Linked DNA regions of Piscinibacter sp. HJYY11. The protein of the gene in region 1 interacts with the protein of each later gene in a pairwise test. Links are inferred from orthologs where the notes say so. Each region holds a gene or a part of one and is shown in the gene's direction. Other genes may lie near its edges. The genes, in order: recR and recO.

What was found.
Region 2: the proteins of recR (region 1) and recO interact in binary tests that used the Escherichia coli proteins (3 or more experiments, as listed by UniProt). The link is inferred for Piscinibacter sp. HJYY11 from one-to-one orthologs.

Annotation. Positions count from the first base shown.
Region 1 is NZ_JAERQZ010000002.1:454,718-457,869, forward strand. The notes cover bases 4-2,841. They hold recR (recombination mediator RecR), read left to right. Parts: upstream 4-1,047; coding sequence 1,048-1,635; downstream 1,636-2,841. Other genes in these bases: dnaX (DNA polymerase III subunit gamma/tau), read left to right, coding at 4-698; JI745_RS25690 (YbaB/EbfC family nucleoid-associated protein), read left to right, coding at 717-1,043; JI745_RS25700 (transglycosylase SLT domain-containing protein), read right to left, coding at 1,636-2,841. In the rest of the region: more of dnaX, read left to right, coding at 1-3; more of JI745_RS25700, read right to left, coding at 2,842-3,152. UniProt on the Escherichia coli protein: May play a role in DNA repair. It seems to be involved in an RecBC-independent recombinational process of DNA repair. It may act with RecF and RecO.
Region 2 is NZ_JAERQZ010000001.1:2,041,915-2,045,014, reverse strand. Bases 315-3,100 are described here. They hold recO (DNA repair protein RecO), read left to right. Parts: upstream 315-1,203; coding sequence 1,204-1,998; downstream 1,999-3,100. Other genes in these bases: nagZ (beta-N-acetylhexosaminidase), read left to right, coding at 2,799-3,100; JI745_RS09300 (pyridoxine 5'-phosphate synthase), read left to right, coding at 2,002-2,802; era (GTPase Era), read left to right, coding at 315-1,198. In the rest of the region: rnc (ribonuclease III), read left to right, coding at 1-291; more of era, read left to right, coding at 296-314. UniProt on the Escherichia coli protein: Involved in DNA repair and RecF pathway recombination.

The DNA of each region.
Region 1 (3,152 bases):
CGGCACCCGCCGTGGTGACTCGGCCGGTGGCGGTTGCGCCTTCGCTGCCAACGCCGGTTCCCGCACCCGCACCTGCTTCACCCGCACCGGCGGCCCCGTCCGTTCGCGCGGCGGCGGTCGCGCCGGCGCCGGCCGCGCGCGCTGCCGTCGTGCCCACACCGGCGCCCGCGGCGAGCAGCGAGCCGCCCCCCTGGCTCGACGACGTGCCTGATGAAGATGAAGCCGCGTCAGCGCCTGTCGAGGTGCGCGAGCCGCCGCGGCCGTTTGCGTCCACGGCCGCCGCTGCGCCTGTGTTCGAGCCCACGCCGCTCGGCGACCGCTGGGCCGAGGTTGTGTCCCGCATGGTCGAGGCGGGCAGCATCGGCGCCCTGGTGAAGGAACTCGCGATGCAGGCGCAATGCCTCGCGGCCGATGAGCCCGCGGGTGTGTGGCGCTTGCGTGTCGAGCGCGAAACCCTGCGCGCACCGGCCCAGCGCGACAAGCTGCAGGCGGCGCTGGCCGACCTGCTGCAACGCCCGGTGCAGATCGAGGTCGAAGCCGGTGTTGCCACCGACACGCCGGCCCAGCGCGCCGCGGCAGAACGCACGCGCCGGCAGAACGAGGCCGAGCAAATCATCCACAACGACCCCCTGGTGCAGGCCCTGATGAAGCAGTTCAAGACGGCACGCATCGTGCCGGGCTCCGTCAAGCCTCATTGATTTCTGGAGAACCCCACCATGATGAAGAACCAACTCGCCGGCCTGATGAAGCAGGCGCAGGCGATGCAGGACAACCTGAAGAAGGCGCAGGAAGAACTCGCGAGCCTGGAAGTCGAAGGCCAGTCGGGTGCCGGCCTCGTGAAGATCACGATGACCTGCAAGCACGACGTCAAGCGCGTGGCCATCGACCCGAGCCTGCTCGCCGACGACAAGGACATGCTCGAAGATCTGGTGGCCGCCGCCTTCAACGACGCCGTGCGCCGCGCCGAGGCCGTGTCGCAGGAGAAGATGGGCAAGCTCACCGCTGGCATGCCGCTTCCCCCCGGCATGAAGTTCCCGTTCTGACCCCGTGGCCGAACCCGCGCTCGACGGCCTGATCGAAGCCCTGCGACGCCTGCCGGGCGTGGGGCAGAAATCGGCGCAGCGCATGGCCTTCCATCTGCTGCAGCACGACCGCGAAGGCGCCCAGCGCATCGCACATGCCTTGACCTCGGCGGTCAACGACATCCGCCACTGCGAACGCTGCCACACCTTCACCGAAGCAACGGTCTGCCGCACGTGTCTCGACGACACCCGCGATCAGCGCCTGCTGTGCGTGGTGGAGACGCCGGCCGACCAGGCGGCGATGGAGCGCACCGGCAGCTACCGCGGGCTCTATTTCGTGCTGATGGGGCGCTTGAGCCCGCTCGACGGCATCGGTGTGCGCGACATCGGGCTGCAGCAACTCGTCGATCGCGCCAGCGAGGGCAGCGTCGACGAGGTCATCGTCGCGACCAGCTTCACCGCAGAAGGCGAAGCGACGGCGCATGTGATCGCCGAAGCGCTCAAGTCGCGTGGCGTGAAGGTCACGCGGCTCGCGCGGGGCGTGCCGATCGGCAGCGAGCTCGAATACGTGGACCTGGGCACCATCGCCCACGCGCTGGTCGACCGCCGCTGATCAGCGACGCTTGCGCGTCGGGCTCGTTGCCTTGCGCTGGATCGCTGGCTTCTTCGCCTTGACGCTGCTGCGCACGGTGGGCTGCCGCTGCGGCACATAGACGATCACGCTGTGGCCGGCGGCGAAGCTGGCGCCGGTGGCGACCTTGTTCCACGAGGCCACCTGCGATGCGCTCACCCGGTAGCGACGAGCGACCGACGCGACGGTGTCGCCCTTGACCGCACGGTGCGTGATGCGACGCGGCGGCACCGCCTCGGGCGCGAGCGACATCACGGCGTTGTCGGCCAGGTGCACCGACACATCCTTCAAGAGGGTTTCAGCGCGCGGCACGAGCAGGGTCGAGCCGGCCTTCACCAGCATGCGCGGCGGAATCTTGTTCACGTCGCGCAGTTCGGCTTCGCTGATGCCGAACTGCTTGGCGGCTTCGCTTGGCTTCACCGTCTTGGGGGCCACCCAGGCCGTCCAGGTGGCAAACGGGCCGCGATGGGCGGCGACGTTGCGCACGAAGAGGCTGGCGTTGTCGTAGGGCAGCAGGATCTGAGGCGTGCCGGCGGCGAGGATCACCGGCTTGTTCATCTGCGGGTTGAGCGTCAGGAATTCGTCGCGCGAGATGCCGGCCAGCTGCACAGCCACGTTGACGTCGATGTCGCGCTCGATGGGCACGCTCAGGAAGTAGGGGTGGTTGGCCAGCGGCGGCAGCGTGATCGAGAAGGCCTCGGGCCGTGCCACGATGTTCTTCACCGCCTGCAGCTTGGGCACGTAGTAGGCCGTCTCGTTGGGCATGCGCAGGCTCAGGTAGTCGGTCGGCTTGCCGGCCTTGCGGTTGCGGGCCTGCGCGCGCATCACGCTGCCTTCGCCCCAGTTGTAGGCGGCGAGCGCGAGATGCCAGTCGCCGAACATGTTGTGCAGCTTCTGCAGGTAGTCGAGCGCCGCGCGGGTGGATGCGAGCACGTCGCGCCGGTCGTCGCGGAAGACGTTTTGCCGCAGGTCAAAATTTTTCCCGGTGGCGGGCATGAATTGCCACATGCCGGAGGCCTTGGCCGACGAGATGGCCTGCGGGTTGAACGCGCTTTCGATGAAGGGCAGCAGCGCCAGCTCGGTGGGCATGCCTCGGCGTTGCACTTCCTCGACGATGTGGAAGAGGTAGCGGCTGCCGCGGTCGGTCATGCGGGCCACGTAGTCGGGGCGGCTCGAGTACCACTGCTCGCCAGTGCGCACCAGCGGGGCGTCGAGGTCGGGCATCGCGAAGCCGCGGCGCACGCGCTCCCACAGGTCGATGTTGGCGGTCTTCGAATCGAGGTCGACCGGCACATCCGGGCGCAAGGGGTCGACCGGTGCGGCGGCCACCGGGCCGCTGCCGTCGCTGAGCGCTGCGCCGACGGAGCTTGCGGCCGAGGCGGCCCGGTCAGGCGCCGATGCGCTCGCGCCTGGCGCTGCAGCCGGCACGCCGGACGCCGCATTGGCCGGCAGGTCGACCTTGGCGATCACCGCCGGGAGATCGGCACTCTGGTCAGGGG
Region 2 (3,100 bases), on another replicon or contig:
GGCGATGTCATCCTCAACACCGACATCGACAGCTGGACCAAGGACGCCAAGACCGAGTTGCAGGAATGGCTGCAGGCCCGCCGCCTGCCGGTGCCGACCTATCGCATCCTGAACACCCGCGGCCAGGCGCATGCGCAGACCTTCGAAGTCGAGTGCGCCGTGCCGGCCCTGAGCCTCACCGAAACCGGTGAAGGCCGCTCGCGCCGCATGGCCGAGCAGGAAGCTGCCCGCCGTATGCTGGTGTCGCTGAAGGCCAGCGATGACAAGCCCGGCAGCGCACTCCGCTCCTGACACCATGACCGACGAAGCTGAAGACAGCCAGCAGCGCTGCGGACTGGTCGCCATCGTCGGCCGCCCCAACGTGGGCAAGTCGACCTTGCTCAATGCGCTCGTCGGCCAGAAGGTCAGCATCACCTCGGCGAAAGCGCAGACCACGCGGCACCGCATCACCGGCATCCGCACGGTGGGTGAGAGCCAGTTCGTGTTCGTCGACACGCCGGGTTTCCAGACGCGCCACAGCGCCGCGCTCAACCGCACGCTCAACCGCACCGTGCAAGGGGTGCTGTTCGACGTCGACGTCGTCCTCTTCGTCGTCGAAGCCGGGCGTTTCGGCCTCGACGATGCCAAGGTGCTCGCCCTTTTGCCGCCGGGCAAGCCCGCCATCCTCGTGGCCAACAAGCTCGACGCCGTGCACCGCCGCGCGGAGCTCGTGCCCTGGCTCAAGGGCATGCAGGACCGCCATGCCTTCGCCGAGTTCGTGCCGCTGTCGGCCAAGAAAGAGGCTGACACGCAGCGCCTGCTCGACATCGTGCAGCCCTACCTGCCCGAGCAGCCCTGGTTCTACGAGGAAGACGCGCTCACCGACCGCAGCGACCGTTTCCTCGCGAGCGAGCTGATCCGCGAAAAGCTCTTTCGCCTGACGGGCGACGAGCTGCCCTACGCCTCCACCGTCGTCATTGACAAGTTCGAGGAAGAGGGCAACCTGCGCCGCATCGCCGCCACCATCGTCGTCGAGCGTGATGCGCACAAAGGCATGGTGATTGGCCACGAGGGCGAGCGCCTGAAGCGCATCGGCTCCGAAGCGCGCCAGGAGCTCGAGCATCTGATGGGCGCCAAGGTCTTCCTCGAACTGTGGGTGAAGGTGCGCTCCGGCTGGGCCGACAACGAAGAGCACCTGCGCAGCTACGGCTACGAGTAGCCGGGATGGCCACGCGCACCACGCGCCCCCCACGTCTTGCGGCGCAGCAGGTCGCCTTCGTCCTGCACCACTACGACTGGAGCGAAACCAGTCTGATCCTCGACCTCTTCACCCGCGAGCAAGGGCGGCAGGCCGTCGTGGCCAAGGGCGCCAAGCGGCCGTACTCGCAGATGCGCGCCGTGTTGCTGCCGTTCCAGCGCCTGCAGGTGACGCTGGGCAAGCCGCCCAAGGTGGATGCAGGCGAGAGCGCTGGCGAGGTGCAGACCCTGCGTGCCGCCGAATGGGCCGGTGGACAAGCCATGCTCACGGGGGCAGCGCTCTTCAGCGGCTTCTACCTCAACGAACTGCTGATGAAGCTCCTGGCACGGGGCGACCCGGTTCCGACGCTGTTCGACCTCTATGCCCAGACCTTGACGGCGCTGGCCACCGCCGACGAGAACGACACGCAGGCCGCCTTGCGTGCCTTCGAGGTCCTGCTGCTGAAAGCCATCGGCCTTCTGCCCGACTTGGCGGTGGTGACGCTCACGCAGGAAGACATCCGCCTCGATGCGCGCTATGCCGTGCGCTCAGAAGCCGGTGTGACACTGCCGCGCACGGGCGAGGCCTCGCTCTCCGCCCAGCAACTGATCGGCCTGCAGGCTGCGCTCGAGCACGGCAGCCTGGCCGCCTTGCAGCAGGCCTGTGCCCCTGTGCTGCCAGAGCTCAAAGCAATCTTGCGAGGTCTGCTTCACTATCATCTTGGCTCGCCCGTCTTGCGCACCCGCCAGGTGATGCTCGACGTTCAAGCCCTTGATCGATAGCCCATGAACCCTCTGCTCACCAGCGGTCTCGACGCGCATCGCGGCCTCACCGCCTTGTCGGTCAACGTGAACCTGGTGGCGCAGATCCGCAACCGCCGCCCGCTCCCGTTCCCGAGCGTGACGGGGCTGTCGAGCACTGCGCTTGAAGCCGGCGCCCACGGCATCACCATCCACCCGCGGCCCGACCAGCGCCACATCCGCACGCACGACGTGTTCGACCTCGCCGAGCTGATGACGAAGTGGCCGCAGGCCGAGTTCAACATCGAAGGCAACCCGCTGCACAACCTGATGGACCTGCTGCGGCAACTCGCCGCGCAGCAGCGAGCGCCGCAGCAATGCACCTTCGTGCCCGACAGCGAGAGCCAGCCCACCTCCGACCACGGCTGGCGTTTCCCCGAAGACGCCGCGACGCTGAAGCCGCTCATCGCCGAAGCCAAGTCGCTCGGCATCCGCGTCAGCCTCTTCATGGACCCATTGCCCGAGATGATGGCCGCCGCGCGGGACGTGGGCGCCGACCGTGTCGAGCTCTACACCGAGTCCTACGCACGCGCCCATGGCACCCCCGAGCAGGCGGCGGTGCTCGCGCGCTTCACTGCCACCGCCGAAGCCGCTCTCCGTGCCGGCCTCGGCCTCAACGCGGGCCACGACCTCAACTGTGCCAACCTCACCGACTTCCTGCGCGCCGTGCCCGGCGTGCAAGAGGTGTCGATCGGCCACGCGCTGATCGCCGACACCCTCGAACTCGGCATGACCGAAACCGTGCGCGCCTACCTGCGCTGCCTCCACGCTGCTGCTGCCCCATGAACACACACGCTCCCGTCGTGCTCGACGTCGCCGGCACGACCCTCAACGGCGACGACCGCCGCCGCCTCAAGCACCCGCTGACCGGCGGCCTGATCTTCTTCGCCCGGAACTGGCAGAACCGCCAGCAGATCACCGAGCTCGCCGCCGAGATCAAGTCCATCCGGCCCGACGTGCTGATCAGCGTCGACCACGAAGGCGGGCGCGTGCAGCGCTTCCGCACCGATGGCTTCACCCACCTGCCGCCGATGCGCGCGCTCGGCGAGCTGTGGATGAGCGACGCGCTCACCGCCACCGATGC